Regions from separate parts of the Streptomyces diversicolor genome, predicted to be linked through region 2. Evidence: riboswitches for the same ligand, from Rfam matches in the RefSeq annotation. Region 2 holds a riboswitch; each other region holds the start of a gene.

Region 1 (3,264 bases), on a different contig from region 2:
GGTGTCCGCGCTGCCGCTGCGGCGCACCCGGTAGCGGCGGTGCTTGGCGTTCGACTCCAGGTAGTCGGCCAGGATCGCCTCGCGCTCCACGCCGAGGGCCAGCAGGGTCACGGCGATGGACAGGCCCGCGCGGTCCTTGCCCGCCGCGCAGTGCATCAGCGCCGGGACGCTGTCCTCCGCCAGCGCGTGCAGCACCCTGGAGTGCTCGGCGGTGCGCTCCGTGATGATCGAGCGGTACGAGACGATCATCCGGTGCTCGGCCTTTCCGTCGCCCAGCAGCTGCCGCAGCTGGCCGACGTCGCCGTCGCGGACCATCGTCCAGAACTCGGCGCCGTCCGCCGGGTCGGTCAGCGGCAGGTTGACGTTGCGTACGCCGGGCAGCGCGACGTCCGGCCCCTCCAGCTTCTGGTCGGCGGCGTTGCGGAAGTCGAAGATCGTGTGCAGGCCCAGGGAGGAGAGGAACGCGGCGTCGGACTCGGTGGCATGCGCCAGGTGGCCGCTGCGGAACAGCACGCCGGGGCGCACCCGCCGGCCGTCCGCGGTCGGCAGTCCGCCCACGTCACGGAAGTTGCGCACACCGGCGAGTTCGGGCTCGGTCGAGGGGACCTGCTGCGTCACGGAGGCTCCTTGTGGTCGGACCCCGCGACGCGGCTCGTCGACGGGCACGCCGTCGACCATACGACATGGTTTTCCCGCGGCAACGAGTTGTCCACAGGCGTCGCCCCACGGGCCCGCGGCACTTGATGACGTCGAGGCGTGAGCGCAGCCGTGGGCCCTTGTGGCATCCGATGACGGACGGCGCCGAGGACGGTCGTACCCGGCTCCTGGGCGACGCAGCGATACGGCGACCCGTTCCGGCGTACGGCTGGCGGACTCGATCCGCCGGCGTCGTATAAATGCCGCTAAACGGGCGAAATGCCTCGTGGTGCGGTGCTGTTGGCGTCCAGGTCGTCGCGGAGTCCGGTGTGCGGCCCGTGGCGCGCGGTCCTTCGACCACATCACCTCTGACCCTTATGGCCGAATTGCGGGTTATGCGATGGAGGGCGTGAGGAGCGTCATAGCCGTGACGGTGCGTCGTCCGTCATGACCACGTAATGCACAAGCCCCTTGCGGGACTTGGGAAGGCTCGCCACCCGGAGATGCACGGACGGTGACCGGGAATTCCCGTGACGGATCAACGGAAACGCGCACCGGGTGAAGCGGCTCCTTGTCCGTTCGCGTCCCGCTCGCTTACGTTCGCCACCAATCCGGACGGACCGCCGAATCCTGCCGCCGCCCGGATCCCGACACACCACTCACCCGTGCACGGCAGGAGCGGGGGACCCACCAGGCACGACCGCCTGTCCCGGTCTCCGGGACGGCTAGGGGTGAAGCCGCGCCACGCGCGGCCGGGCAGCTCCAGCCCGAACCCGACAGCTCACCTCGCAGGCGCCGGAGAGGAATTCGCCATGCCCGCGAAGGGTAAGCACCGCCGCCCCAAGTCACAGCGCCTCACCCGCTCCCTCGCCGCCGCCGGAACCGGCGGCGCCGCGCTCGCCCTGCCGCTGATCGGCGCCGCCGGGGCACACGCCGCCACCCCCGAGACGGCACCCCACGCCGCCGCGCAGCAGTCCGTCCCATCAGGCGCCGGCACCGTCGAGAAGAAGACGGGCGCCGCTGACTCCGGCACCCGGACCTACTCGGTGCGGCCCGGCGACTGGCTCGCCAAGATCGCCGAGGAACAGGGCGTCGGCGGCGGCTGGCAGCGGATCTACCAGGACAACCGTGAGGCGATCGGCGGCAATCCCTCGCTGATCCACCCCGGTCTGAAGCTCACGCTCGGCGAGCGGGCCGCGACGGGGACCGGCTCCTCGTCGTCCACCGAGCCTTCCTCCGCGAAGTCCTCGTCCGACAGGTCCGGCGGGTCCGACGGGTCCTACGGGTCCGCACAGCCGTCGACGCCGCCGTCGTCCGACACCTCGTCCGACAGTGCTCCGGTCGCCCAGAACACCGGGGCCGCCGACACCGCCGCCACCACCGGCTACGGCCTCCCCGTCGACGGCGCCCGCATCGGGACCGCCTACCGCACGGCGGGCAGCATGTGGTCCAGCGGCTATCACACCGGTGTCGACTTCGTCGTCCCGACCGGCACCTCGCTCAAGGCGGTCGGCGCGGGCACCGTCGTCTCCGCCGGCTGGGGCGGCGCCTACGGCAACCAGGTGGTCCTCAGGCTCGGCGACGGCCACTACGCGCAGTACGCCCACCTGTCACAGCTGTCCGTCTCGGCCGGCCAGACCGTGACCCCGGGCCAGCAGGTCGGCCTGTCCGGTGCGACCGGCAATGTGACGGGCCCGCACCTGCACTTCGAGATACGCACCACGCCGAACTACGGCTCGGACGTCGACCCGCTCGCCTACCTCCGCTCGCACGGCGTCACCGTCTGACGCAGCGGCACCCCCACACGGGGAGGGGCGCACCGGGAACCCGGTGCGCCCCTCCCCGTGTGGGCCCTGCGGGCACGGCAATTCTCAGCCCAACACCCCTGCCGTCCGGCCTATTCCCGCGTTGGGAATCTCTTGGGGAGTGTCTTATCTCACCGTTCGTCAACCCCTTCCTACGATCGCGTAGGTCACATCCGAAGGGGAATCATGGGCCGACGTGGCAGACGATTCGAAGAGTGACAACACAGCTGTGATCGGGTCGTACGTGGCGGTGGGGGACAGCTTCACCGAGGGCGTCGGCGACCCCGGCCCCGACGGGGCGTTCGTCGGCTGGGCCGACCGGTTCGCGGTCCTGCTCGCGGACCGCCGGCCCGAGGGCGACTTCCAGTACACCAATCTCGCCGTGCGCGGGCGGCTGCTCGACCAGATCGTGGCCGAGCAGATCCCCCAGGCGGTCCAACTCGCCCCGGACCTCGTCTCCTTCTGCGCCGGCGGCAACGACATCCTGCGGCCCGGCACCGACCCGGACGAGGTGGCCGAGCGTTTCGAACGGGCCGTGGCCCGGCTCACCGCGGCGGCCGGCACCGTCATGGTGACGACCGGCTTCGACACCCGCGGCGTGCCCGTGCTCAAGCATCTGCGCGGCAGGATCGCCACCTACAACGGGCACGTCCGGGCGATCGCCGACCGGTACGGCTGCCCCGTGCTCGACCTGTGGTCCCTGAAGGCCGTACAGGACCGCAGGGCCTGGGACGACGACCGCCTCCACCTCTCGCCGGAGGGTCACACCCGTGTCGCGCTGCGGGCCGGCCAGGTCCTCGGCGTCGAGGTCCCGGCCGACCCG
Region 2 (3,264 bases):
CCGGCGATCGGCTTCCTCCAGGAGACCCTGCGCTGGTGGGACCACTGGCTGAAGGGCGGCCCACCGTCCGGCCCTCCCTGCGGCCCACCGTCCGGCCCTCCCCGCGGCTCCGCGGCAGACACTCCCCGCGGCTCCGTACTCGCCACTTCCGACACCTCCGTGCGTGCCGCCTCCCGTGGCTCCGTATCCGCCGCTCCCCGTGGCTCCGTATCCGCCGCTCCCCGTGGCTCCGTGGGCGCGCGTCCGGTGATGTCCGAACCGGTCCTGCGCGCGTACGTCGTCGAGTCCCACCGCCCGGACGCGGCCCGCGCCGCCCTCCCGGGCCGCTGGGTCGGCGAACCCGCCTGGCCGTCCCCCAACGTGACGAGCGTCGCCCACGACCTCCCAGGCACCCCGGTCCTGGTGCGTTCGCCCCTGCACACCGGCGTGGACGCGGGGCGGTTCCGCCCCGTCGGCGACGAGGCCGACCTGCCGCCCGACCAGCGGGCCGAGGACGGACGGTCCGTCTGCTTCGACTTCGCGGTGACCGAGGAGACCTGGGTGCTCGGGCGGCCCAGGGTGCGGCTGCGTCTGGTCCGGCCGACGCCGCGGACGCACCTGGTCATCCGGGTCTGCGACGTCGCCCCGGACGGCGCGTCGACCCTGGTCGCCAGGGGCGTACTGGACCTGGCGCCGCCCGGCCACCAGGAGGCGGCGCCCCGATCACCGAGCGACACGCAGGAAGCGGGGCCCTGTTCACAGGACGGCTCGCAGGAGGTGGCGCCCCCGGGCGGCACCCAGGAGGCGAAGGAGGCGATCGTCGAACTGGGCGGCGCCGGGTACGCCTTCCCGCCCGGTCACCGCATCCGCCTCGCGGTCTCCTCCGCGTACTGGCCGTGGGTCTGGCCCTGGCCCGAATCGGCGGCGGGCTGCACGCTCGACCCGGCGGGCAGTTCGCTCGAACTGCCGGTGCGAACCAGGGCGTCGGGCCCGGCGGTCGTCTTCGAGGAACCCGAGCAGGGCCGAGCCGCTGGGCGCGGGCGAGTCCGTCACGCTGGACGGGCCGCGCCCCGGGCGGCTCGTGGTGCGGGACGTCGCCGTGGACGAGTGGCGGCTGGAGGTGTCCCCGTGCCGCGAGGGCACGCGCGCGTACCCGGACGGTCTGGAGTGGACCGAGGACGCGACGGAGGCGTACTCGATCGCCGGGAACGACCCGCTGTCGGCCCGCGCCCGTTCGGAGCGCTCGGTGCGGCTGCACCGCCCGGATCTGCCGTGGGACACGACGGTCCAGGTGCGTTCGGAGATCTCCTGTGACGTCGGCCACTTCGTCACCGCCGACGAGATGGTCTGCACGACGGGCGGCGAAGTGGTCTTCCACCGGACCTGGGAGAAGCGAATTCCGCGGACCATGACATGAAGTGCCCGATTTGCCGCTATTAGCACCCCAATTCCCCTTGACACCGAATGCACTTGAGCTTCGAGGGGAGTGACGTGAGTCACCCTTCATCGTGCCACGGCACCCCGGCCGCGGACCCCACCGCCCTTTCCCGAATGCCGAGTTGATGCTTGGCAATAGCAAAGGATCAAGCGACCCATACATCTCAATCGCATGTCAATTGGTACGAGCAGGGAATCCACCACTTGTTTCCGACATGTGCGGTCGCATAGCTTCCGGGCCAGTCGGATGGACGCCGAATCCTGCCGCCACCCGACTTGACCCATCGACGAACCACATTTCGTACGGCAGGAGCGGGGGACCCAGGTAAGCCGCCGGGCCGGACGGCACAGCCGACCGGAACGGCTAGGGGTGAAGTCGCGTCGCCTTTCGGCGGCCGGCCGGGCATCTCCCCAGCCCGAACCCGACAGCTCACCTCGCAGGCGCCGGAGAGGAACATCGCCATGTCTGCAGCCGCTCGGCACCGCCGCCCCCGCACCAACCGCCTCGTCCGCACCCTCGCCGTGGCCGGCACCGGAGCCGCCGTGCTCGCCCTGCCGCTCCTCGGCGCCACCGGCGCCCACGCCGCCACTCCCGCGACCGTGACGACGGCCGGCACGACGCCTGCCGGGTACCCGGACAACCTCGACGGCTGGATCCGCGAATCGCTCGCCATCATGGCGGAGAAGAACATCCCCGGCACCTACAACGGCATCCACCGCAACATCATGCGCGAGTCCTCGGGCAACCCGCGGGCCATCAACCTCTGGGACTCCAACGCCGCCAAGGGCATCCCGTCCAAGGGCCTGCTCCAGGTGATCGACCCGACGTTCAACGCCTACCACGTGGACGGGACGTCGTACGACATCTACGACCCGGTCGCCAACATCACGGCCGCCTGCAACTACGCCGCCAAGCGCTACGGCTCGATCGACAACGTCAACGGCGCCTACTGACACACCCCGTCACGGAAACAGTCTTTCGAGGACGACGGCCACGCCGTCGTCCTCGTTCGACAGGGTGACCTCGTCGGCCACCGCCTTCAGCTCGGGGTGGGCGCCGGCCATCGCCACCCCGTGGGCGGCCCAGTCGAACATCGGGATGTCGTTCGGCATGTCACCGAAGGCGACGGCCCCTTCAGGCGCCAGCCGAAGGTGCTCGGCGGCCAGTGCCAGACCCGTGGCCTTGGTGATACCGCAGGGCTGCAACTCGACGGTCCCGGGCCCCGACATCGTCACGGTCGCCAGGGAGCCCACGACCGCGCGCGCCGTCGCCGCCAACTCGTCGTCGGACAGGGCGGGGTGACGCAGCAGCACCTTGCTGATGGGCGCGCACCACAGATCGTCGCGCCGCTCGACGCGGACGGCGGGCAGGGTCGGATGCGGCATCAGATACCCGGGCTCGATGAGCGTGAGGCCGCTCACCCCGTCCTGGTCGACGGCCGCGTACACCTGCCCCACCTCGGCCTCGATCTTGCCGAGCGCGGTCTCGGCCAACTCCCGGTCCAGGGTGACCGACCACAGCAGGCGGTCCGCGGCGGCGTCGTACACCTGCGCGCCCTGTCCGCACACCGCGAGCCCCCCGCGGCCCAGCGTGTCGAGCAACGGCCGCACCCGTGGCGCCGGGCGGCCCGTGACCACCAGGTGCCGGGCGCCGGCCCGTGCCACGCGCGCGAGCGCGGCGAGGGACCGGTCGGAGAGCGTGTCGTCGCCACGCAGGAGCGTTCCGTCAAGGTCGGTGGCGACGAGTGAATATGCGGGAGGAGCGGCCATGACCAGAGAATACGGACAGCGGGCCGCCGCGACTCACCGCTCCTCGCGGCCCTTGCGTTCCTCCTGCTCGGCGACCCG
Region 3 (3,264 bases), on a different contig from region 2:
GGCTGGCGCAGGCTGTACCCCGACCTGCCCGGGCACGGCAACAGTCCGCGGCTGTCCGGCCCGACTTCGGCGACGACGATGGCCGACGCCGTCATCGACTGGATCCGCGCCACCGTCGGCGACCGACCCTTCGCCGTTGTCGGGCAGTCCTTCGGCGGGCAGATCGCCCGCGCCGTGACGGCGCGCTTCGGCGAGCAGGTCCTCGGTTCCGCGCTGCTCGTTCCCGTCGTCCGCTGGGGCGCCGAACGTACCCTGCCCGACAGCACCGTGGTGGAGCGCGACGACGCACTCCTTGCCCGCCTCGCCGCCGAAGAGGACCTTCCGCTGTTCCGCGCCGTGATGACCCGCCACACCGAGGAGAGCTGGGCTCTCTTCGAGGAGCACATCCTCCCCGGCTGGCGGGTGCACGACCGCCATGCCGCCGCCGAACTCGACGCTGACTTCCTGCTGCCGCAGTGGCCGGAGCGCCCCGGCGAGGTCCACCACGGCCGGCATCTTCTGCTCACCACACGTCAGGACGCCCTCGTGGGCTGGCGTGACCAGCTCGCCCTGCTCGACCACTACCCCCGCATGACCGCTGTGGTCCTCGACGGTGCCGGTCACAACCCGCAGGTCGAGAGCGCACCGGCGGTCCGCGAGCTGATCGGAGGCTGGCTCGACACGCTTCCGAGGCCGAACCGAAGGCCGTGACGCCGTAGGCGTTCTGCCGTGATCCACCGCTCCCGGGCGTCCTTCCACGGCCAAGGCCGCCTCCCCCTCGACACCGTGGTCCAGTGATCCGTCTCCCAGGCGTCAGCGTGGACAGCGGGTGCCGTTTCCAGCGCGGTGATCGCCTTGGGGGCCGGCGGCTCCTGCGGGTCCCGCGGATCCTCGACCTCCTCGGGGAGCAGGAAGCCGATCAGCGCCGGGCAACGGTTGATCGCGATACGCCGTGGATCAGCCGGGGTTATCCGTGTGCTCGCCGTCCTGCGCATGGCGTACACTGGTGGAACCGACGCGGGGTGGAGCAGCTCGGTAGCTCGCTGGGCTCATAACCCAGAGGTCGCAGGTTCAAATCCTGTCCCCGCTACTGAAGGCTCAGGGCCGGAATCCAAGGCATGGATTCCGGCCCTGAGTGTTTTTCCACCCACCGCGGCGCGGCCCGGCTATGGCGGCGCGGCCCGCTCACGGCAACGCGACTCGCTCACGATGGCGCGGCTCGCCCACGGTCACGAGCCCGCCGTCACGAGCGGTGATCGGACGACCGCCCTCCGCATAACAACTGACACACCGTCAAACACTATGGGTTGTCCGAGTTTCCGTGCGCCAGGGGCCAACTCGCCCGGTTTTCGCCGGTCATGGGCGGTAAATTCCCGCCCGAAAGCGTTAACGATCAAGCGGAACGGCTTGGAATCTGCCCGCCGGGTCTATTAACGTTCGATAACGCAGCGCGGTCGTCCCAGCCGTCACAAGAGGCGGCTCCGTGCTCACGCGCCGAATCCCGCAAGGGAACCGGGGAACCACCACCTTGGGGTGAATCACGCGGACACCGCCGTGGAGACACGGCCGGTATACGCGCGTAGGAGACCTTCCTGCTCCGAACCCGTCAGCTAACCCGGTAGGCGGAGGAAGGAAAGGAGTACGCCCGAGTGGCGTCCAACCGGCCCGCCCCACAAGCCCCGTTCGCGCCGAGCCAGTACGGCACCGAGACCTTCGGCTACGGCACCTACCGCACCGACGAGGGCCCCTGGGAGGAGTGGAACCCCACCGAGGAGTCCATCCGCCCGCTACGCGGCCGGCACCGCGTCGCCAAGCAGCGGGGCGGCGGCGGACTCGCCCGCAGCTCCACGGTCCTCGGCGTCGGCGTGATAGCCGCCGTCGGCGCGGGCGGCATGGCCAGCGCCAACACCGGCAAGCCGCCGGTGTCCATCTCCATGCCCGACCTGCCCTCCGTCGGCTCCCTGCTCGGCGACGGCGCCGGCGCCCAGGCCACCAAGGGCTCCGCGACCGCCCTGAGCAGCGTCGGCGTGACCGAGGCCGACAGCGCCGAGGGCACCACCGACGCCGGTGAGGCGCTGCGCAACCGCATCATGGCCCAGGCCGAGCAGCAGCAGGGCCAGGCCGAGACCAGGGCCGTCGCCGCGGCCGTGTCCGCCGCCGACCAGGAGGTCGCCGACGCGGCGGCCAAGGCGGAGAAGGAGGCCGCGGCCCGGGCCGCCGCCGCCAAGGAGAAGGCGGAGGCCGCCGCCAAGAAGAAGGCCGAGGAGGCGCGGCTGGCCGCGCTGGCCAAGCAGTACACCCTGCCGACCTCCTCGTACACGATCACCGGCACCTTCGGCCAGGCCGGCTCCATGTGGTCCTCCGGCTACCACACCGGCCTCGACTTCGCCGCCCCCACGGGCACGCTGATCAAGGCCGTCCACACCGGCACGATCACCGAGGCGGGCTGGGCCGGCTCCTACGGTTACCGCACGATCCTCACCCTGGACGACGGCACCGAGCTGTGGTTCTGCCACCAGTCGTCGATCAGCGTCAGCGTCGGGCAGAAGGTCAACACCGGGGACGTCATCGGCCGCGTGGGCGCCACGGGCAACGTCACCGGACCCCACCTCCACCTGGAGGTCCACCCCGGCGGCGAGGCCGGCGGCATCGACCCGATGGCCTGGCTGCGCGGCAAGGGCCTCACCCCCTGACCCTGCGGCAAGGGCCTCGACCCTGACCCACCCGGCACATCCCCGCACCCCCCGTTCCCCGGCGGTCCTGGCGCCCATCCCCCCGACGTCAGGGCTGCCGGTCCGGTGTTTGCACGGTCTTTGCGCACGGCGGCGGAATCGAGGATTCAGGCGGGCGCGTTGAACCCGAGTATGACTTCCCTTCGAAAACTCGGTCCCTCCGATCTTGAGGTCTTCCCGCTCGCCCTCGGCGGCAACGTCTTCGGCTGGAGCGCCGACCAGCCGACGTCCTTCGCCGTCCTCGACGCCTACACGGCCGCCGGCGGCAACCTCATCGACACCGCCGACTCCTACTCGGCGTGGGTCGAGGGCAACAAGGGCGGCGAGTCCGAGACGATCATCGGCAAGTGGGTCAAGGCGCGCGGCAACCGCTCGGACGTCCTGATCGCCACCAAGGTCAGCCAGCACCCCGACTACCCGGGACTGTCCGCCGCCAACATCAGGGCCGCGGCGGACGCCTCGCTGCGCCGGCTCGACACCGACCACATCGACCTCTACTACACGCACTTCGACAAGCCGGACGTGCCGGTCGAGGAGATCATCGGCGCGCTCG

What was found. Region 2 has a riboswitch for cyclic di-AMP ahead of AC27LF_RS21315 (transglycosylase SLT domain-containing protein). Riboswitches for the same ligand answer to the same signal wherever they lie in the genome.
Region 1: it holds a riboswitch for cyclic di-AMP, as region 2 does, so the genes downstream of both, AC27LF_RS00395 (M23 family metallopeptidase) here and AC27LF_RS21315 (transglycosylase SLT domain-containing protein) in region 2, are expected to answer to the same signal.
Region 3: it holds a riboswitch for cyclic di-AMP, as region 2 does, so the genes downstream of both, AC27LF_RS32920 (M23 family metallopeptidase) here and AC27LF_RS21315 (transglycosylase SLT domain-containing protein) in region 2, are expected to answer to the same signal.

The regions. Positions count from the first base shown of each region.
Region 1 covers NZ_BAAJXA010000001.1:91,039-94,302, forward strand. Annotated here, with positions in the region: gene AC27LF_RS00390 (tyrosine-protein phosphatase) at 1-618, opposite strand, end outside; cyclic di-AMP (ydaO/yuaA leader) riboswitch at 1,287-1,444, shown strand; gene AC27LF_RS00395 (M23 family metallopeptidase) at 1,449-2,423, shown strand; gene AC27LF_RS00400 (SGNH/GDSL hydrolase family protein) at 2,671-3,264, shown strand, end outside.
Region 2 covers NZ_BAAJXA010000017.1:96,534-99,797, reverse strand. Annotated here, with positions in the region: gene AC27LF_RS21325 (CocE/NonD family hydrolase) at 1-1,293, shown strand, start outside; gene AC27LF_RS21320 (hypothetical protein) at 1,271-1,396, shown strand; cyclic di-AMP (ydaO/yuaA leader) riboswitch at 1,692-1,875, shown strand; gene AC27LF_RS21315 (transglycosylase SLT domain-containing protein) at 1,879-2,370, shown strand; gene AC27LF_RS21310 (HAD family hydrolase) at 2,380-3,186, opposite strand.
Region 3 covers NZ_BAAJXA010000035.1:22,037-25,300, reverse strand. Annotated here, with positions in the region: gene AC27LF_RS32930 (alpha/beta fold hydrolase) at 1-690, shown strand, start outside; tRNA gene AC27LF_RS32925 (tRNA-Met) at 996-1,069, shown strand; cyclic di-AMP (ydaO/yuaA leader) riboswitch at 1,462-1,619, shown strand; gene AC27LF_RS32920 (M23 family metallopeptidase) at 1,629-2,672, shown strand; gene AC27LF_RS32915 (aldo/keto reductase) at 2,844-3,264, shown strand, end outside.